4 regions of the Cronobacter dublinensis subsp. dublinensis LMG 23823 genome follow, and region 3 is predicted to be linked to each of the others. Evidence: predicted binding sites of a transcription regulator. Region 3 holds the regulator's gene; each other region holds the start of a gene.
What was found. The regulator LexA, encoded in region 3, represses DNA repair genes until DNA is damaged. The targets are predictions, from matches to a motif close to TNCTGTATGTACATACAGNA.

Region 1 (5,433 bases), 2.1 Mb from region 3:
GCACCCGGAACAGCCGCCGCAAATTTATGACGGCTATCAGTCGGTCCTGCCGCTGCCGGCGGGCTTTCTGGCACGCCAACCGCTCTATCAGCTCTACACGCTGCTTAACCGTGCGACGCTCTTTGGCGGCCCGCATCTGGTCGCGGCGCAAAAAGCGCTAACGCATGTATTAGAGGTGTGACGAACGCGCGCCAAGGGCGCGCGTCAGCCTTTACAGGAATCCAAGCAGGGAAAAGAACAGATAGCCCAGCACCAGCACAATCACCGGCAGGACATAGAGCGGGAAAATTTGCAGGAAAACCGTGTGGCGCGGCACCACGATGCGCGACTCAAACGCCTCGCGGGTGAGCCCGTCATCGCCTTTGGCGCGCTCCAGGATCAGGCTGTCTTCGACATGTTCGCGCAGGAAACGCGCCTGACGGCACATGCGCGCGCCGGAGGCCTGCAACGCCAGCCCGACAAAAATCAGCAGATAAATAACCCAGAAACCGATATTGGCGTGACGCGCGAAATCGGGCTGCGGCGAGTTGTACCAGAACAGATTCAGGAACGGCGTGTTAAAACGCACCATCTCAATCATCACATGCGCGAAATCCAGCATCACGGCGTTGATGCCCGGCTGTTTCTCGCTGTGCTCATACATGAACTTCAGTACGGAGATAATCGTCGAGAGCGTGGCAGGAATAAAAATCACCCATCCGGCGATGCGTTTTAAGACACCAATGCGTCCAGCTTGTTGATACGTCATGCTTTCCCCTTGATAGCGACGCGAAAGACTGGCCTAAGTTTACCCTGTGAAGCGCCTTTACGCCTGAACTTTCCGGCATGGAACCGGAAAGCGGTAGCCATAACGCGCATTTACGGCTATTGATTAACCTTTCTCGCGAAAAAATAAGGAGTGACAGACGATGTCTTCACCGCGACAGATCCTCGCCGCAATTTTTGATATGGATGGTTTACTGATCGATTCCGAGCCGCTCTGGGATCAGGCGGAGCTGGAAGTGATGGCGACGCTTGGCGTCGACACCTCCCGCCGCCATGAGCTGCCCGACACGCTGGGGCTGCGTATCGATCTGGTGGTTGAGCTATGGTTCGCGCAGCAGCCGTGGAATGGCCCGTCGGTGGCGGAAGTCACACAGCGCATTATCACCCGCGCCATTACGCTGGTGGAAGAAAAACGCCCCCTACTGCCGGGCGTGGCGGATGCCATTGCGCTGTGTAAAGCGCAGGGGCTGAAAGTGGGCCTCGCGTCCGCCTCGCCGCTGCATATGCTGGAGCGCGTGCTCTCGCTCTTCGGGCTGCGTGAATCGTTTGACGCGCTCGCCTCCGCCGAACATCTGCCCTACAGCAAGCCGCACCCGCAGGTCTATCTGGACGCCGCGGCGAAACTAGGCGTCGATCCGCTCTGCTGCGTCACGCTGGAAGACTCCGTCAACGGCATGGTCGCCAGCAAAGCGGCGCGGATGCGCTCTATTGTCGTGCCCGCCGAAGAGAACCGCAGCGACGCGCGCTGGGCACTGGCGAACGTGCGGCTTCATTCTCTGACCGAGCTTGAACCCTGGCATCTGCTCGGTTAACCGCGTGTTGACCGCCGCCCTCCGGCGGCGGTTTGTCTCACCTTCTCTCCTGAAAACCGCTCGCCGTCATATTTTTAAAACGCAGTTTCATTTGGCTTTGTCTTTTCGTTCGCCGCCTCCTATCATTGCTGTGAATGCGAAAGGGAGTTGTCCCTGCGCCGCACAGATGAGCCAAAGAGGAACGGATGATGCTGGAGAAATTCTCGCTTGCCGGAAAAGTGGCGATGGTGACCGGATGCAATACGGGTCTCGGACAGGGCATGGCGCTGGGGCTTGCCGCCGCCGGGTGCGATATCGCGGGCGTCAGCCGTCGCCCGGCGCGGGAGACCGCCGCCAAAGTGCACGCGCTTGGTCGCCGCTTCGTCGCCATCGAGGCGGATTTAGCCAGCGCGCCGCCGCAGGCGCTCGTCACGCAAACCGTCGATGCGCTGGGCCGGGTCGATATTCTGGTGAATAACGCCGGGATTATCCGGCGCGAAGACGCGCTGAATTTCAGCGAGCAGGACTGGGATGAGGTGATGGATCTCAATCTCAAGGCGCTCTTTTTCCTCTCGCAGGCCGTCGCGAAGCAGTTCATCGCTCAGGGCTGCGGCGGCAAAATCATTAACGTCGCTTCGATGCTCTCGTTCCAGGGCGGCATTCGCGTGCCCTCTTACACCGCGTCGAAGAGCGGCGTGCTCGGCCTCACCCGCCTGCTCGCCAACGAATGGGCGCCTTTTGGCATTAACGTCAACGGCATTGCCCCAGGCTATATGGCGACCAATAACACCCAGGCGCTGCGCGAAGACGCTGAACGTAATGAGGAAATTCTCGCACGCATACCGGCGGGCCGCTGGGGGAAACCCGAGGATTTACAGGGGCCGGTGATTTTTCTCGCCTCGGCGGCGTCGGATTATGTTAACGGCTACACCCTGGCGGTGGACGGCGGCTGGCTCGCCCGCTAGCGGCGAAACGAGGCGTCACGCGGCCTGCGGTGACAAAGTGTTACACCGTCACCACTTTTCTCTACTGTATAAAAACCCTATACTGGATAGATTGACAGTTACAGGGTTTCATCATGACGGCGGAAGGCCACCTGCTTTTTTCTATAGCCTGCGCGGTATTTGCTAAAAATGCCGAGCTGACCCCTGTGCTGGCGCAGGGCGACTGGTGGCATATTATCCCTTCCGCCATTCTCACCTGCCTGCTGCCGGATATCGATCACCCGAAATCTTTTCTCGGGCAGCGCCTAAAATGGATCTCAAAGCCCGTGGCGCGCATGTTCGGCCACCGGGGCTTTACGCACAGCCTGCTGGCGGTCTTTGGCGGGTTGACGCTATTTCTGTTAAAAGTTCCGGAGTCGTGGATACTGCCCGCCGACGCGTTGCAGGGGCTGGTGCTCGGTTACCTGAGCCATATTCTCGCCGATATGATAACGCCCGCTGGCGTGCCGCTGCTGTGGCCCTGCCGCTGGCGTTTCCGCCTGCCGCTGCTCTATCCGCAAAAGGGCAATCAGCTGGAGCGAGTGCTGTGCATGGCGCTGTTCGTCTGGGCCGTCTGGATGCCGCAAAGCATGACCGACAGTAGCGCGATGAAATGGTCGTCGGCCGCGATCAACTCGCTGCAAAACACCTTCAACCGTTTTATTCATCACCAGATGGAACAGTAAATAAACTGAAATTGCGTTTTGATATAACCCATTCCATTTGGATATAAGGCCCTCTGTTTTGATTCTGATACCCTTTGCGGCATAAAGGCATGCCATTTCGGCCATGCTGGTTATAAAAAAATCAGGAGAACGGGGATGAATCTTCCACTGATAGCGAACGTTATCGCGTTCGTGGTTCTGCTGCTGTTGCTGGCGCGCACGCGCCACACCCAGTGGAGCCTTGCGAAAAAAGTATTACTTGGTCTGGCGATGGGCGTGGTCTTCGGGCTCGCGCTGCACACCATTTATGGCTCTGACAGCGAGACGCTGAAAACCTCCATCCAGTGGTTCAACATTGTCGGCAACGGCTATGTGCAGCTGCTGCAGATGATTGTCATGCCGCTGGTGTTTGCGATGATCCTGAGCGCCGTCGCGCGCCTGCATAACGCCTCTTCGCTCGGTAAAATCAGCGTTCTGACCATCGGCACGCTGCTGTTCACCACGCTTATCGCCGCCCTGGTCGGCGTGCTGGTGACCAACCTCTTCGGCCTGACGGCGGAAGGCCTGGTGCAGGGCAGCGCGGAAACCGCGCGTCTGAACGCCATTCAGACCAACTACGCCGGTAAAGTCGCCGACCTCACCGTGCCGCAGCTGCTGCTCTCCTTCGTACCGAAAAACCCGTTTGCCGATCTCACCGGCGCGAGCCCGACCTCTATCATCAGCGTGGTGATTTTCGCGGCCTTCCTGGGCGTCGCGGCACTGAAACTGCTGAAAGACGACGCGCCGAAAGGCGAGCGCGTGCTGGCGGCTATCGACATCCTGCAAAGCTGGGTGATGAAGCTGGTGCGTCTGGTCATGCAGCTGACCCCGTATGGCGTGCTGGCGCTGATGACCAAAGTCGTGGCGGGCTCTAACCTGCAGGACATCATCAAGCTCGGCAGCTTTGTGGTCGCCTCTTACCTCGGCCTCGGCATCATGTTCGTGGTGCACGGCGTGCTGCTCGCGGTGAATGGCGTCAGCCCGCTGCGCTATTTCCGTAAAGTCTGGCCGGTACTGACTTTCGCCTTTACCAGCCGCTCCAGCGCCGCCAGCATTCCGCTGAACGTTGAAGCGCAGACCCGTCGCCTCGGCGTGCCGGAGTCTATCGCCTCCTTCGCGGCGTCCTTTGGCGCGACCATCGGCCAGAACGGTTGTGCGGGTCTCTACCCGACCATGCTGGCGGTGATGGTTGCCCCGACCGTTGGCATTAACCCGCTCGATCCGGTGTGGATTGCGACGCTCGTCGGCATCGTGACCTTAAGCTCCGCAGGCGTGGCGGGTGTTGGCGGCGGCGCGACCTTCGCGGCGCTGATCGTGCTCCCGGCAATGGGCCTGCCAGTCACTCTGGTGGCGCTGCTGATTTCCGTTGAACCGCTTATCGATATGGGCCGTACCGCGCTTAACGTCAGCGGCTCTATGACGGCTGGTACGCTCACCAGCCAGTGGCTGAAGCAGACGGATAAAACCATCCTGAACAGCGATGACGAAGCCGAACTGGCGCACCGTTAATCGCCTCATCAATAGACCCGCAAAAACCGGCCCTGTGCCGGTTTTTTTTATGCCCGGAGCGTGCATTCAGGCCACAAAAAAGCCCGCACGACGGCGGGCTTTCTCTTCTGACAGGGATGGCAGGCTAAGGCTCAGGCGCGAATTGCACGCGGCATCGCTATTAGCGCGCCAGGCGTCAGATCTCATCCTGCTTAAGCTGATTGGCCCAGCGCTGGGCGGCTTCGGGCGAGCTGAACGCGGGCGAGCGACGAAAACGATCCCCGGACATCACAAACGCCACATACTTGCCCTTCAGCACCCAGACATCGTCAAAGCCCTCCATGCGGTCCGCATGATCCGGCGGTGCCGGCTCCACGCGGGGAACATAGCTGATAACGGGACGATTCTGATGACGAAGTGGTTTCATAAGCGTCGGATTCACTGGCTGAAAACAAAAGATAAACCACTATGATAGCGGATCGCGGCGCGTTGCGTCGCATCCTGCGTGCGCTGCGCCGTTCATTTGCCGGTTTTTACGCCGTCGCCTTTTCCGCAAGAACTTCAGGCCTGTTCTATAGTTACCTTACATTTCATGCAGTCATCCGACTGCGTTAGAAAAAGGAAAGGAGACGAGTTCAATGTCGAATGATGAGAAACGCCCTAACCACGAAGCGCCGTTCCATGACGCGCGGTCGTCCCAAC
Region 2 (5,037 bases), 540 kb from region 3:
AAAGAAATGGGTATGGGTGAACGGAGTGAAATTTATACTGTCATATTTAAAGGGCAGATGATAAAATTTCTCAAATTATTAATATTTTAAATTTAACGGTGAGCTGGCGAAGGTTTTTTCTTTACTCTGCTTCACATTCCATGAGCTTAAATGAATAGGTTTCGTTTTGGTTTGTAGCAACGAGGATTTTATCATCTCCAATGAATGCAACTTTCCCTTTAATGAAATTAGAACATTTGCTTTTATCAAACATCTCAAGATTGTAAATTAACCATTGAGATTTATAACTTATGTAAGACATGTAATCGTTGCCCTTGAGTGTTGCAAGATGGAATAGGAAAGACCAATAAACAACGACTAAAAACATTTGTATTAACAAAGTCACCTTATGTAGGAACGTTTTGTTGTTTGGCTGGTAACCTGGGAATAAGAATTTAATAAGCTTTTCATCGTATACAAAAAACCAACCCCATAAAGGCAATGTTATCAGGATGATAGTAAATGGCAGTGACATAACAATGGGGATAATCAAGGGGATCATTGCAGTAGCAATGAATATCAAAGAGTGAGGGAAGTTTGACGGTGATACAGATGTGATGTCATTTATTATTATTCCCGAAAAGCATAGGGCTAAATTTACGCAGATAGAGCCTGCCAAGATTAAAATTCCTTTACCTAAAGTTGTTTCGTATGCTTTTTTATATAATTTAATTAAGAAACTCACTACTGCATAAGACCAATACATTAAAGTTATAATAAAAAAGCCTTTCCATAATTTCTCACTTCCCGATAGAGAAAGCAAATATAGAATAAACATGGATATAATTAGGTTTCTAATTACTTTTTGTGAGGAATCGAGTTTTGCATTGAATGTCGATATTTTCTTAAAAAAAACACTATTTAACATTGTTCGCTCCGCATAGTTAGTAATGAGCAACCGATCTTATGACTTTTCAGTAAAGCATGCTAGTATATATAGAGAATATATCTCTGGGATTGTAGGGGGTGTAGAACTGGCATGAATGTAGTATCCATAGTTTCTCTCATATCAAAACACTACATATTGTATTAAATTTCATGTCCGTGCGGATTATATAGCGTATATTGAGGTTTATTTTTCTTTTCACATAAGATTCAGCTCAATTAGCTTAAATACTGACAATCAGGCTGCGTTATTCGAAAGCACGTCCGCCCGAACTCGACGTACATTTTCCAACTCTTACTGGGCAATGATTCCTGACGCGCCGACCGACAAAGAAGCATGAGGCGCTTACCGAAAGGCATTACGTGAGGTTCCACAACAAGAAAGCTTTTCCGAAAAACTGTCTGGCCGGTGCCCCCGGTCACCGTAAGCGGCGAATAATAAGCTGGCGCATTGTCCTGGCAGAGCAGCTGTTAAAACTGCTCTGCCGTTACGATTAATAGGCCGCTTCGTCTTGATTTCGTTACCTCCTGAAACTACTGTATAAATACACAGTAATTTTTACAGGAGGTACATAATGAAAATACACCCCCTCGTCTTGCCGGTTAAGCCGGTCAGCATCCCATTCTATGCAGACCTGATTTCTGCTGGTTTCCCGAGCCCTGCCGCTGATTATATCGACAGCGGTATTGATCTTGTTTCCCACCTTATTGCACATCCCTCATCCACCTATGTTCTGCGGGTCGCAGGAGACTCGATGCGCGACGCTGGTATTCTCGATGGCTCCCTTCTGCTGGTGGACTTCAGCCTTCACGCGAAGCACAACGATATCGTCGTCGCCAATATCGGCGGGGAGTTCACCGTGAAAAGGCTGGTGACGTACCCGGTGGCGCAGCTGTGCGCCGAGAACCCGGCTTACCTGCCTATAGCTGTTTATGACGCCGACGACCTCGAAATCGTCGGCGTTGTCATTTGCGTGATTAATACCCTGCACCGCAATGTTCGCGCTGGTTGATATGAACTCGTTCTACACGAGTTGCGAGACGGCATTCCGTCCGGATCTGGCCGGTCAGCCCATCGTGGCGCTCTCGAATAACGACGGCTGTGTGATAGCGCGCAGCCGCGAAGCAACAGCGCTTGGCATAAAAATGGGCATGCCCTGGTTCCAGCTGCGCGAGATGCAGTTTCCGCAGCGGATCATTGCCTTTTCCAGCAACTATGAGCTTTACGGTGACATGAGCCAGCGGGTGATGACCACGCTTGAGGAAATGTGCCCGCGCGTCGAGGTCTACAGCATCGATGAGGCTTTCTGCGACCTGATGGGCGTGCGGAACTGCCGCGACCTGGCTGATTTTGGCCGGGAGATACGCGACACCGTCCGGCGTAACACCCGGATCCATTGTGGTGTCGGTATCGCCCAGACGAAGACGCTGGCGAAGCTCGCCAATCGCGCGGCGAAGGAGTGGCCGCAGACGGGCGGGGTGGTGGACCTGTCGAACCAGGCGCGCCAGCGGCGGCTGATGGCGCTGATGCCGGTGGAGGAGGTCTGGGGCGTCGGTCGGCGTATCGCCAGAAAGCTGGAGGCAATGGGTATTAAAAATGCTTTGCACCTCTGTGATACCGATATCCGCTTTATCCGCAAACACTTTAACGTCGTGCTGGAGCGCACCGTGCGCGAGCTGCGCGGCGAGCCCTGTCTGGAGATCGAAGAGTTTGCCCCGGCGAAACAGGAAATCGTCTGCAGCCGGTCATTTGGGGAGCGAATCACCGATTATGAAGCGATGCGCCAGGCTATCTGCAGCTATGCGGCGCGCGCGGCGGAAAAGCTCCGTGGCGAGCATCAGTTCTGCCGGTACATTTCGGTGTTTGTGAAAACGTCGTCGTTCTCTGCTGAGCCGTATTACGGCAACCACGCCGGGACCAAATTGCTGACGCCCACACAGGACACGCGCGACATTATCGCCGCGGCGACGCGCTGCCTCGATGCGGTCTGGCGCGACGGCAACCGGTACCAGAAAGCAGGTGTGATGCTGGGTGACTTTTTCAGCCAGGGCCTGGCGCAGCTGAACTTGTTTGATGAGAACGCGCCGCGCGCTAACAGCGAGGCGCTGATGTCACTGATGGACAAACTCAACCAGCAGGGGCGGGGAACCCTGTATTTTGCGGGGCAGGGCATCCAGCAGGCGTGGCAGATGAAACGTGAGATACTGTCGCCCTGTTACACGACGAGGTTGAATGATGTGCCAGTAGTAAATGCAAGTTAATAAAAAGCTTGCCTCGAGTAAATACACCTCGGTACATATAAAAAACGGCCTAATCAGGCCGTTTTTTATATCTTTCGCGATTTACTAAAGTGTAGGGGCTTTAGCGGACGGGCTGGCAGGCTGTGGTGGGTAGGTTTCTTCATACATAGCCTTTGCTTTTTCAAGACCTTTTTGAGCCATAATCAGCACTGCTTCGGCGTCGGCCTTAGGGTAGTCATCATCAAGATTATAATCCGCCCATTTCCGTTGGATGTGCAGATGCTTAAGCAATGTTCCTAACGAGATGAGTTTCATTTTATCAAAAGGCTCATTACCCATAAGCCATGCACTATCAATGAGATAGTCTCTTACGGATCTATGGGTAGCTGGGTCAGGGCCTTTCTCTAGTTTCGAGCATACCTCATGATAGAGGCCGTAGTATGCTCTTCCGACAGCATTTCTGTACCCGATTTCATCGCCATGAGCTATGCATTTCACAGCAAAGTTAAAAAAGTCTTGCCCGTTAACTGTCACGGCGTTGCTCCATGCCATCCATATCGCTGCGGAACCAAGAAGTAAAAGGCAAAGAGCGATACTCCTCGGAAGACAATAAGCAGAGCATTTCGAGATTCAGCTCTGCTAGAATCTCGGGATCATCAGTTTCTGCGCGTACAACGAAAGCGTTGTCTAAATCTTCATTAACAAAATAATGAACACCAATGCAGTTGATCCCATGTTTGTTGGCAATACCTTCTGCCGCATCACACAGTACTTGGATTTGATTCGAAGAAAGCGTTGTGGCCTGCTTGAATTTTTCAACCTGTGCAATCATAAATGCCCCTTGATCCTTCAATTCTTGTTTTTCTTTTCCGTCACAGAGCGCAGCGAGCTTCAATGTATAGCGACGGATGAGCTTAACATCGCCTATACAGTAAGCCGCGTTCCTGGCAATGCGACGCATGGTAGGTAAACAGAATTGTTCTTCCAAGCGGAAGATTTCCATTCTATGGAAATAGTTATGAGCGCTTGAGCCAATGTAAGCTAGGTAGTTAAGTGCAATCGTGCCGTCTTCAAACTTTAGCGCATCATTGAACCATCGAACGGCTGCATCAAAGTCGCCTTTTGCGGCATAAAGGAGGGCGCTAAGATAAGCTTTTTCCTCGCCATGCAGCGCGGCGATAATCTTTTCAAAGTTATCAACAGCTTCCTGTTCGATCACCTCTTTACGGTTTATGTATGACCATAAAGTACTGTGAAGTTCGTTTGCTTTCGTCTGTGCCTGAGCTGACATGCTAGACCTTGTAACTCATTAAAAAAGAACAAATAAATTGTTCGGATGTCTTGGCGTAAGCCTTTATATGTAGGCGCAGAGTGTACCACTCTGCTACAAACTGTCACTCCGAAAGTGATTGTTTTCGTGCTCAACCCACATATAAAAAATGATAGTCGACGAATGTCACCTTTTGTAATCGGCAACGGAAACACAAACTTTAGAAGTTGGTTCTGGGGGATGATCAGCTTTCTGAGTAACCCATCCTATTTATATCTATGTGAATAATAACAATTAGATACTAAATTGAATGCAGGCAAAAAAACAACCACAATGCGCGGCTTTTCGAAGTTAGTGTGTCCGACAAGCCGTTGAGTTCCGACTCTGCCTCACTGTGATTAAGAGATTAATCAATCATATAGCGAATTTGTTGCGCTACCGCTTTTATCTGGTTTTGCAGGTGTGCACCAAAAGGCATTGTAGGAAATTGAGCCTCAGGAACAAGCCATTCAATTGGATAACCTTGCTCATCTACGATGTATAACCCCGGATCACCCAAATGCGACTGTTGAAATTCAATAACATTTTTAACATGCTGGACA
Region 3 (5,433 bases):
TCAACCTGACGTCAGAGGTCATCAGCTCCGCCAGCATCTGGTAAACCTTCATGGTCTCCGCGGGCTCGGCATCCCCGGTATCGCTGATATAGCCTTCATCGCGAAGCGTCAGCACCAGCGTTGAGAACACCGCTTTATCAAAGAATTCCGGCGCATTGATGCCATGCAACACGGAGAGGCGCTGCGCCACGGTTCGGCTCTCTTTTTCCAGCGTGCCGCGGTTGATGGACGGATTCGCGCTCAGCAGCCAGAAGGTGATCGCGTAGCGTTGCAGCGTTTCGCGAACGCCCGCCGCCAGCAGTTGCAACGTGCGGGAGCGCGCCGGGTTAACCTGCAACCAGACGTCATCCGCAAGGATGAGCCCCTGGCGCGCCAGTTCGTTAACCAGCGCATCGACCACGGCGGCCACTTCTTCTTTTTCCCAGCGCAGGAACAGCTCCGCCTTGAGCATCGGGAACAGCAGTTCGACCTGCTGCTGCACCGCCTCGCGGCTGATGCGGCGATGCTGCGTCACGATAGCGGCGATAAGCGAAGGCAGCACCAGCATATGCATGATGTTGTTACGGTAATAGGTCATCAGCACGGCCTGCTCGCGCGGCAGAATGATGATATCGCCGATGGTGTCCTTCTCGACCTCGAACTTGTTCATCTGCAGCGCATGCTCGATGAGCTGTGTGGCCGTCGCGTCCGGCACCGTGGCGTCCGACGCGTACGGTACGTTGCGCAGCAGGCTCACGTAGCACTCCAGCTGTTCGGTCAGCTGCTCGCGGGTTAACGAGCGCTGGCGCGACGCCAGTAGCGCGGTGCAGCAGAGGTTCATGGCGTTAGCCGCGCCCGCGTTGTTGATGCGCACCATCAGCTGTGCCGCAATCTCATTGACCGTTGGCGTCAGCCATGCCGGACGCACCGCTTCGATAGGATCGATAGCGTCGCGCCACTCCGGCACATGCTGGTTAAGGAAGGCGATAAGCGGCAGCGGCTCGCCGAAGTTCACGTAACCCTGGCCTAAGTTACGCAGCTTGCTCAGGCCGCGGAGCATTTGCAGCAGGCTCTCTTTTTCCTTGGTGGCACCGCGCAGCTCTTTAGCGTAAGTGCCCACTTCCATCACGTGTTCATAGCCGATGTAAATCGGCACCAGCGTAATCGGACGCGTGCCGCCGCGCAGCATCGCCTGGATGGTCATAGAGAGCGTGCCGGTTTTCGGGTCGAGCAGACGACCGGTGCGTGAACGCCCGCCCTCAACGAAGTACTCTACCGAATAGCCGCGGCTGAACAGTTCACCCAGGTATTCGCGAAACACCGTGGAATAAAGCTTATTACCTTTAAAGGTGCGGCGAATAAAGAACGCGCCCAGGCGACGGAAAATCGGCCCGGCAGGCCAGAAGTTCAGGTTGATACCGGCAGCGATATGCGGCGGCACTAGCCCCTGATGATAGAGCACGTAGGAGAGCAGCAGATAGTCCATGTGGCTGCGATGGCAGGGCACATACACAATCTCATGGCCGTCGTGGGCCAGCTGACGCACGCGCTCGGCGTTATGGACGTTGATGCCCTGATAGAGACGGTTCCAGGTAAAGCCCAGTACGCGGTCTGTAAGGCGAATCGCCTCATAAGAGAAATTGGCGGCGATCTCTTCCATTAACGCCACGGCGTTCTGCTGGGCTTTCTCGTGCGAGATTTTTTTGGTGCGCGCTTCGTCTTCAACGGCGCGGGCGATAGCTTTTGACGAGAGCAGCTTGTTAAAGAGATCCTGACGCGCCGGCAGACGCGGACCGACGGCGGCGAGGCGCTGGCGGGCGAAATGCATGCGCGCCACGCGGGCCAGCTTCTGGGCGATACGCTTGTCGGTGCCGTGCTCGGTCGCCATGCGGCGCAGTGACACCGGCGGCGAGAAACGGACAAAGCTGTCGCGGCCAAGCCAGGAGACCGCAAAGAATTTCTGAATGCCGTTTAACATGCGCAGCGGCGGGTTTTCTTCGCCTTTTTCGCGGCCCGGTGCGCGACCGAACATGACGGAGACGGGCACCATCTGGACGTCGAGATCCGGGTTGCTGCGGTGCAGGTCAAGATAGTTGTGGAACAGCTTGATCGACTCTTCTTTCGGCGTGTAGTACGTGAACACGCGCGGGCCGCCATGGATAAACACATGGCGCGGCAACTCGGTGCCGTCGATAACCAGCGGCTCCAGAGGGTCCGGCAGATCGTGCGCCAGGCACTGGGCCCGCAGCGTCAGGAGATCTGCCTTCGAGTTATATGGCAGCACGTACATGATGGGACGTGACGTGTCGAGCCCAAGTTCGGGGCAGGGCGCCGCCGGGATGGACTTGCTTTTTACCAGCACGCTTAATGGTAAATTAAGTAATTTGTAGTAAATTCGTGGCCAACCGGACATAAACGATGTAAAGCCTCTGGTTAATAATGCAATTGCGGCGCAAGAATATCAGAAACTCCGTAGAATTTCTGTGGTGCTTCTTTATCGAAGCGCATTAGCATTGACGCCTGAATTTAAAAAAGGTTTCTTGTCATGGCCAATAACACCAAGGGATTAACCCGAATTATTAAAGCAGCTGGCTATTCCTGGAAGGGATTGAGCGCTGCCTGGAAAAATGAAGCGGCGTTTCGCCAGGAGGCGGTCGCCGTTATTGCTGCAATTATTATCGCTTGTTGGCTGGACGTCGACCCGATGACCCGTGTCATGCTCATAAGCTCCGTGATGCTGGTGATGATCGTCGAGATCCTCAACAGCGCCATCGAAGCGGTAGTGGACCGTATCGGTCCTGAATTTCATGAGCTTTCGGGCCGCGCCAAGGACATGGGCTCCGCCGCCGTGCTGATGTCGATTATCCTTGCGCTGGTCGTGTGGGTCACGCTGCTCTGGCAGCATTTGCGATAAGTTTTCCAGAAATCGCTAAAGAAGCGCTTTTTTAACCGGTTATGGTTTTAAAATCGCCTTTAGCTGTATATACTCACAGCATCACTGTATATGCACCCAGGGGGCGGAATGAAAGCATTAACTACCAGGCAACAAGAGGTGTTTGATCTCATTCGGGATCACATCAGCCAGACCGGCATGCCGCCTACGCGCGCGGAAATTGCGCAACGTCTGGGGTTCCGTTCGCCTAACGCGGCGGAAGAGCACCTGAAAGCGCTGGCGCGCAAAGGGGTGCTGGAGATTGTTTCTGGCGCATCGCGCGGTATTCGTCTGCTGCAGGAAGAAGAAAACGGCCTGCCGCTGGTAGGGCGTGTCGCTGCGGGCGAACCGCTGCTGGCGCAGCAGCATATCGAAGGCCACTATCAGGTCGATCCGGGCCTGTTTAAGCCGAATGCCGATTTTCTGCTGCGCGTTAGCGGGATGTCGATGAAAGACATCGGGATCATGGACGGCGACCTGTTAGCCGTGCATAAAACGCAGGATGTACGCAACGGCCAGGTCGTTGTGGCGCGTATCGACGATGAAGTGACGGTAAAACGCCTGAAAAAGCAGGGGAATGTCGTTGAGCTGCTGCCGGAAAACAGCGAGTTTAAACCTATCGTTGTCGATCTGCGTGAGCACAACTTCTCTATCGAAGGCCTCGCGGTCGGCGTTATTCGCAACGGCGAATGGCTCTGACAGCGTTACCGGCCTCGTGACGCTTCATTACCGTAACTGGCCCGCCCCGGTTACGGTAATGGCTCTCCGGCTTCGCGACCTCTCTTAACGGTTTTCTTCGCGTAACGGCATCGGAACGCCATATGCCCTTTCTGACCTCTACCGACAAAGCCCTCTGGCGCCTCGCGCTGCCAATGATTTTCTCCAATATCACCGTGCCCCTGCTCGGGCTGGTCGATACCGCAGTGATAGGCCATCTCGACAGCCCGGTGTATCTGGGCGGCGTCGCAGTCGGCGCGACCGCCACCAGCTTTTTGTTTATGCTGCTCCTCTTTTTGCGTATGAGCACCACTGGCCTTACTGCTCAAGCGTTCGGCGCGCGTGATCCGGCAGCGCTGGCCCGCGCGCTGGTACAGCCGATGGCGCTGGCGTTGCTTGCTGGCGCGCTGATTATCGCGCTGCGTGAACCGCTTATTCACCTGGCGTTACATATCACCGGCGGTAGCGAGGCTGTGCTGGCGCAGGCGCGGCGGTTTCTCGAAATTCGCTGGCTGAGCGCGCCCGCGTCGCTGGCGAATCTGGTGCTGCTGGGGTGGCTGCTCGGCGTGCAATATGCGAGAGCGCCGGTCATTCTGCTGGTCGTCGGTAATCTGCTTAATATCGCGCTCGATCTCTGGTTTGTGATGGGGCTGGGCCTGAATGTACAGGGCGCGGCGCTTGCGACCGCCATCGCGGAGTACGCGACGCTTGGCATCGGGCTTATTATGGCGGCGCGCGTTCTGCGCCTGCGCGGCATTACGCGCCTGATGCTGAAAACCGCCTGGCGCGGCGGCGTCGGCAGGCTGCTGGCGCTGAACCGGGACATCATGCTGCGCTCGCTGCTGCTGCAACTCTGTTTTGGATCCATTACTGTGCTTGGCGCGCGGCTCGGCAGCGATATCGTCGCCGTTAACGCGCTGCTGATGACGCTACTCACCTTTACCGCCTATGCGCTCGACGGCTTTGCCTACGCGGTGGAAGCCCACGCCGGTCAGGCGTTCGGCGCACAGGACAAATCGCAACTGCATAGCGTCTGGCGCGCCGCGTGCCGACAGGCGGGCATGGTGGCGCTCGCGTTCACGCTGCTGTATGCCGTCGCCGGGCCGTCTATCGTGTCGCTGCTAACCTCCCTGCCATCGCTGCAGGCGCTGGCGCAGCCTTATCTCTTCTGGCAGGCGATCCTGCCTCTCGTCGGCGTCTGGTGTTATCTGCTGGACGGCATGTTTATCGGCGCGACGCGCGGGGCCGAGATGCGCAACAGCATGGCTGTCGCGGCGCTGGGGTTTGGACTGACGCTGCTAACGCTGCCGTATCTCGGCAACCACGGGCTGTGGCTGGCGCTCACCGTGTTTCTGGCGCTGCGCGGGCTGTCGCTTGGCTATTTATGGCGTCGCGGGCGCCTGCTGCACTGAACTTTTCATCACGAATAAGCGGGTGCCGTCAGGGGAGTAATTGTCGGCTCCGGCGCTTCGTTATGGTTAAAGATTCTGAATATTCCGCCACGGTTAAAATTGACGTCTAAAATGAATAGTACGTTCAGCAAATGATGAAGATAACTCTGGCTGAGCCCCCACAGGAAAACCTGTGAGACTGATTCACTACCGAATGTTAAAGGAGACGTCTATGAACAGAGATGAAGCTGGCGGTAACTGGAAACAGTTTAAAGGTAAAGTGAAAGAACAATGGGGTAAATTAACCGACGATGACATGACCATCATCGAAGGGAAACGTGACCAGCTGGTAGGTAAAATCCAGGAGCGTTACGGTTACGCGAAAGACGAAGCGGATAAGGAAGTCACTGACTG
Region 4 (5,433 bases), 2.1 Mb from region 3:
CTGGGACGGGTTGAGCGGCGAGCTCTCAATGTTTGCGAAGAAATCGGCGTAGCGCGTGAGCATCGCGTCGGTAAACGCCTGGTTGTGCGCAAGACGTTTCGCCTCGCTGTCGGCCAGCCAGTCTTTACATTCGCGCCAGGCGTCGCGGCAGTTGTCGAACGTTTCAAGGCGCGATGTCGGCACCGGCAGCGCCTGTAACGCGCGGCGCAGCGCCTGGCATAACGCCTGGCTCTCGTCGCGCCGCAGCCATTGTTCTTGTGTTTCGCCGCTGCGGATTTTCTCCTGCCAGTCATTTAGCACGCCTGCCGCCACCTCGCTCATCTCCTGACTCCACTGTTGCCAGAGCGTCGTCAGGTGATGATAAAAGCGCTGGGTTTCGGCCCATTCAGTGCCGTGCAGACGCACCACTTTGTTATCCGCGAGCGTAAATTCCAGCTCGCCCCAGACCAGGCCGCGGCGGCACTGGATATCCAGCAACTGATTAAACGGGATCAGATATTCATGCTTATCGCCGGAGACTTTCACCCCGGCGGTGAGGATTTCCGCGCGGTCATAGGGGTGCTGCGCCAGACGTTTACCCAGAGAGGTTGCTTTCAGTTCCATGAGGCTGCCAGTAAATGGTGTTATAGCGCTAAGTTTACCCGCCTGCGATATCACGCTCCAGACCCAAAACGCGTTACAATTGTTGTGGTTATGATCCCGGCGCTCTGCCGACGCTTCTGAGGTTTTATGCGTACTGTTTTAAATATTCTGAATTTCGTGCTGGGTGGCTTCGCGACCACCCTCGCCTGGCTGCTGGCGACGCTTGTCAGCATCATTCTGGTGATCACCCTGCCGCTGACGCGCTCCTGCTGGGAGATAACCAAACTGTCGCTGCTGCCTTACGGCAATGAAGCAATGCATGTGGATGAGCTCGATCCGGCGGGGAAAAACGCCCTGCTGAACACCGGCGGCACGCTGCTGAATCTTTTCTGGCTGCTGTTTTTCGGCTGGTGGCTGTGCCTGATGCACATCGCCGCCGGTATCGCGCAGTGTCTGACCATCATCGGCATCCCGGTCGGTATCGCGAATTTTAAAATCGCCGCGATTGCGTTGTGGCCGGTTGGCCGTCGCGTCGTTTCCGTGGAAACCGCCAGGGCCGCTCGTGATGCGAACGCCCGCCGCCGTTTCCAGTAAGCCAGGGCCGCTCATGATGCTCAACCCTCTGCTTCACCGTCACGCCTGGAACAGCGCGTGGCTCACCAACGTGCGCATTTTTATCGCGCTGTGCGGCACCGCGGCGTTGCCCTGGTGGCTTGGCGAGGCGAAACTGACTATTCCGCTGACGCTCGGCGTGGTCGCCGCCGCGCTGACCGATCTCGACGACCGCCTGACGGGACGTCTGCGCAACCTGCTGATTACGCTTGTCAGCTTTTTTATCGCCTCCGCCTCGGTGGAGCTCCTGTTTCCGTGGCCGTGGCTGTTCGCCGCCGGGCTGACGGCGTCCACCATCGGCTTTATTTTACTGGGCGGGCTCGGACAGCGTTATGCAACGATCGCCTTTGGCGCGCTGCTGATAGCGATTTACACCATGCTCGGGGTTTCACTCTATGAGCACTGGTATCAGCAGCCGCTCCTGCTGTTGGCGGGCGCGGTCTGGTATAACCTGCTGACGCTCGCCGGGCATCTGATCTTCCCGGTGCGCCCGTTGCAGGAGAATCTGGCGCGCTGCTATGAACAGCTGGCGCACTATCTGGATATCAAATCCCGGCTGTTCGATCCGGATATCGAAGATGAAAGCCAGGTGCCGATGCTGGAACTGGCGATGGCCAATAGCCAGCTGGTCGCCACGCTGAATCAGGCCAAAGGCTCACTGCTCACCCGGTTGCGCGGCGATCGCGGCCAGCGCAGCACGCGGCGCACGTTGCACTACTATTTCGTCGCGCAGGATATTCACGAACGCGCCAGCTCATCGCACATTCATTACCAGACGCTGCGCGATACGTTCCGCTACAGCGACGTGATGTTCCGTTTTCAGCGGCTGCTCACTATGCAGTCACAGGCGTGCCAGCAGCTGGCGCGTTCTGTGCTGCTGCGCACGCCCTACCAGCACGATCCGCGCTTCGAGCGCGCGTTCACGCATCTGGAGGCCGCACTCGATCGCACCGCGGCATCGGGCGTCTCTGCCACGCAGATCAAAGCCGTACAGTTTCTGATGGCCAACCTTAAAGCCATCGACGCGCAGCTCGCGACCATTGAATCGGAGCAGCCGTTTACTCAGCCTGCCGCCAGCGACAGCGAACACCGTCTGGCGGATGACAGCCTGAACGGTTTTAGCGACATCTGGTTTCGCCTGAGCCGTAACTTTACGCCGCAGTCGGCGCTGTTTCGCCACGCGGTGCGGATGTCCGTCGTGCTGTGCGTGGGGTACGCCTTCATCCAGTTTACCGGGCTCAATCACGGCTACTGGATTTTGCTCACCAGCCTGTTTGTCTGCCAGCCGAACTATAACGCCACGCGCCATCGACTGACGCTGCGCATTATCGGCACGCTGGCGGGCGTCGCAGTGGGCATTCCGGTGCTCTATTTTGTACCTTCGCTGGAAGGGCAACTGGTGTTGATTGTTATCACCGGCGTGCTGTTTTTCGTTTTCCGTACCGTGCAGTACGCGCACGCCACGCTCTTTATCACGCTGCTGGTGCTATTGTGCTTTAACCTGCTGGGCGAGGGTTTTGAGGTGGCGCTGCCGCGCGTGGTAGATACGATAATCGGCTGCGCCATCGCCTGGTTTGCGGTGAGCTTTATCTGGCCCGACTGGCGATTCCGGCGGTTACCTGCGGTGCTTGAGCGCGCGCTGAATGCCAACTGCCGCTATCTCGACGCGATCCTTGAGCAGTATCATCAGGGGCGCGACAACCGGCTCGCCTATCGCATCGCCCGTCGCGACGCGCATAACAGCGATGCGGAACTGGCGTCGGTAGTGTCAAATATGTCGAGCGAGCCCAGAGTCAGCGCGCAGATGCGCGATATCGCCTTCCGGTTTCTGTGCCTCAACCACACGCTGACGAGCTACATTTCCGCACTTGGCGCGCACCGCGAAAAACTGACGCGTCAGGAGATCCTCTCCCTGCTTGACGATGCCGTCTGTTATGTTGACGACGCGCTTCATCACCAGCCTGCCGATGATGCGCGTGTCGAGAAATCGCTTGCGGAACTGGCGCAGCGCATTCAGCAGATTGAGCCGCGCCAGGAGAGTAAAGAGCCGCTGGTGCTGCAGCAGATAGGGCTGCTTGTCTCGTTGCTGCCGGAAATCAGCCGACTCCAGCGCCAGCTGGCTCAGGACTGATTCTGTACGGAGAGCTGCATAAACCACTCCAGCAGCTCTTCGCGAATTTGTGTCGGTAATGCGGCTTCATGGGTGCCGGTAATGGCACCCTGAAGCGCGTAGAGCACATGCAGGCTGAGATTTTTGCGGGCCTTGCGAAGCTTCAGCCAGCACTCCTTCGCCCCAAATGCGCACAGCGTTTCAACATCACGGATCCCCGCCTCCCACAGCGATACCTCAAGCTGCACGTTAAGGTTCGGCAGATCTTTCACGCGTCGCCCGCGGGCGCGCTCGGTTTTCTCCGCCTGCGCGCAGGCCAGCGCCGTACGCGCGTGCTCACGCAGCAACGCAGGCGACTCCCACAGCGCGTCATCCGCCAGATAATAGTTGAGGTTGATACGACGTCCGCGACGGGTGCAGACGAGCATAGGCGGATTGTGCGCCTGCTGGTAAGCGCGGCTCTGTTCGCTGGCGCGCAGATACAGACGCCCTTCTGCCAGCATGCCGAACACGGCGTCGTCGATGGCGAGGCTATAACCCCCAAAAAGCGAACGGTGAGTAACATCACCTAATGATGACAGGGTATTTTGAACTCGCACCAGAGTGTCAGTCGAAGCGTTATCCATATTTATTCCTTTTATATCAATAAGTAACGGACTAAAAATTCCATTAGCTTTTCCCTTAACAGGAACATATGAAAGTTGTGCCTGGTGAGCAATCCGAATTTTGTTTCCGGACAAACAAGATGTGAAATTTGCGAGATGCTTTCCGAAATTTAGATTGATCTTTGGCCTCACCAGCAGTACTGTATATGCATACAGTAACTAGCGAGGCTGGACCTTTATGTACTTTTCTCATCAAAATCGCGCGCATGGCTCACGTCGTCTGGCAAAAGAAACGGCTGGCGCTTTAGCTCAGGCTGAAACCAAGGGATTGATAAGTGAAGTGATGTATAACGAAGATCAGCCGTGGATGACGCAACTGGTGTTGCTGCCCCTGTTGCAGCAGCTCGGTCAGCAGTCCCGCTGGCAGCTGTGGCTCACGCCGCAACAACGCCTGAGCCGTGAATGGGTCGAATCCTCCGGTTTGCCGCTGACGAAGGTAATGCAGGTGAGCCAGATGAATCCGCAGGTCACTATCGATTCAATGATTCGCGCACTGGAGACCGGCAACTATAGCGTTGTGATCGCCTGGCTGCATGATGACTTAACGGATGACGAACATCGTCGCCTGACGGAAGCGGCAGAGAAAGGTAATGCGATGGGCTTTTTAATGCGTCCCGTCCAGCCCTCTTTGACGGGCGACAGACCACGTTCTGGCCTAAGAATTCACTCAAGAATGGTGCATTAATCCTTTTTAGGATTAATCCTGGTAAGAATTTGAACATGGACCTTCGTTAAAAGTGATTGTGGCGAATGAACGGCCAGACGGGCGATTTCGTCCGGTCCCGCACTTTACGAGTGTTTAAAATTGCCGCAAAAATGTTAAATTTTGCTTTCGCAAGTTGTTTTTTTTCATATGCCTGACGGACTTCACACTTGTAAGTTTCCAACTACGTTGTAGACTTTACCTCGCCAGGGTGCTCATCAATAAACCGACAATATCGGTAGAGTAACCATTGAGCTATAACCCCGGTGAAGGATTTAACCGTGAACTTTTCCTCCCGGAAAAGCGCATGGCCTTTTTGGATGATAACGAGGCGCAAAAAATGAAAAAGACAGCTATCGCGATTGCAGTGGCACTGGCTGGCTTCGCTACCGTAGCGCAGGCCGCACCGAAAGATAACACCTGGTATGCAGGCGGCAAACTGGGTTGGTCCCAGTTCCACGATACCGGTTTTATTCCTAACGACGGCCCGACTCACGAAAGCCAGCTGGGCGCAGGCGCGTTCGGTGGTTACCAGGTTAACCCGTACGTTGGCTTCGAAATGGGCTACGACTGGCTGGGCCGCATGCCGTATAAAGGCGACACTGTAAACGGCGCTTTCAAAGCTCAGGGCGTACAGCTGACCGCTAAACTGGGTTACCCGGTAACCAGCGACCTGGACGTTTACACCCGTCTGGGCGGCATGGTATGGCGTGCTGACTCCTCTTCTAACATCAGCGGCGACGACCACGACACCGGCGTTT

Region 1: the regulator LexA is predicted to act here: its motif matches at 2,602-2,621, upstream of AFK67_RS08495 (metal-dependent hydrolase).
Region 2: the regulator LexA is predicted to act here: its motif matches at 1,460-1,479, upstream of umuD (translesion error-prone DNA polymerase V autoproteolytic subunit).
Region 4: the regulator LexA is predicted to act here: its motif matches at 4,108-4,127, upstream of sulA (SOS-induced cell division inhibitor SulA).

The regions. Positions count from the first base shown of each region.
Region 1 is NZ_CP012266.1:1,848,794-1,854,226, reverse strand. Features, by position in the region: gene AFK67_RS08515 (fructosamine kinase family protein) at 1-181, shown strand, start outside; gene AFK67_RS08510 (YniB family protein) at 212-748, opposite strand; gene hxpB (hexitol phosphatase HxpB) at 909-1,577, shown strand; gene kduD (2-dehydro-3-deoxy-D-gluconate 5-dehydrogenase KduD) at 1,763-2,521, shown strand; gene AFK67_RS08495 (metal-dependent hydrolase) at 2,635-3,225, shown strand; gene AFK67_RS08490 (L-cystine transporter) at 3,361-4,752, shown strand; gene cedA (cell division activator CedA) at 4,928-5,173, opposite strand; gene katE (catalase HPII) at 5,370-5,433, shown strand, end outside.
Region 2 is NZ_CP012266.1:3,448,689-3,453,725, reverse strand. Features, by position in the region: gene AFK67_RS23085 (hypothetical protein) at 122-907, opposite strand; gene umuD (translesion error-prone DNA polymerase V autoproteolytic subunit) at 1,500-1,937, shown strand; gene AFK67_RS15855 (Y-family DNA polymerase) at 1,921-3,186, shown strand; gene AFK67_RS15850 (hypothetical protein) at 3,271-3,699, opposite strand; gene AFK67_RS15845 (hypothetical protein) at 3,689-4,456, opposite strand; gene AFK67_RS15840 (hypothetical protein) at 4,842-5,037, opposite strand, start outside.
Region 3 is NZ_CP012266.1:3,985,711-3,991,143, reverse strand. Features, by position in the region: gene plsB (glycerol-3-phosphate 1-O-acyltransferase PlsB) at 1-2,392, opposite strand, end outside; gene AFK67_RS18455 (diacylglycerol kinase) at 2,525-2,893, shown strand; gene lexA (transcriptional repressor LexA) at 3,002-3,610, shown strand; gene dinF (MATE family efflux transporter DinF) at 3,733-5,040, shown strand; gene AFK67_RS18440 (CsbD family protein) at 5,252-5,433, shown strand, end outside.
Region 4 is NZ_CP012266.1:1,633,301-1,638,733, reverse strand. Features, by position in the region: gene helD (DNA helicase IV) at 1-603, opposite strand, end outside; gene AFK67_RS07445 (YccF domain-containing protein) at 730-1,176, shown strand; gene yccS (YccS family putative transporter) at 1,190-3,325, shown strand; gene AFK67_RS07435 (TfoX/Sxy family DNA transformation protein) at 3,316-3,930, opposite strand; gene sulA (SOS-induced cell division inhibitor SulA) at 4,148-4,654, shown strand; gene ompA (porin OmpA) at 5,013-5,433, shown strand, end outside.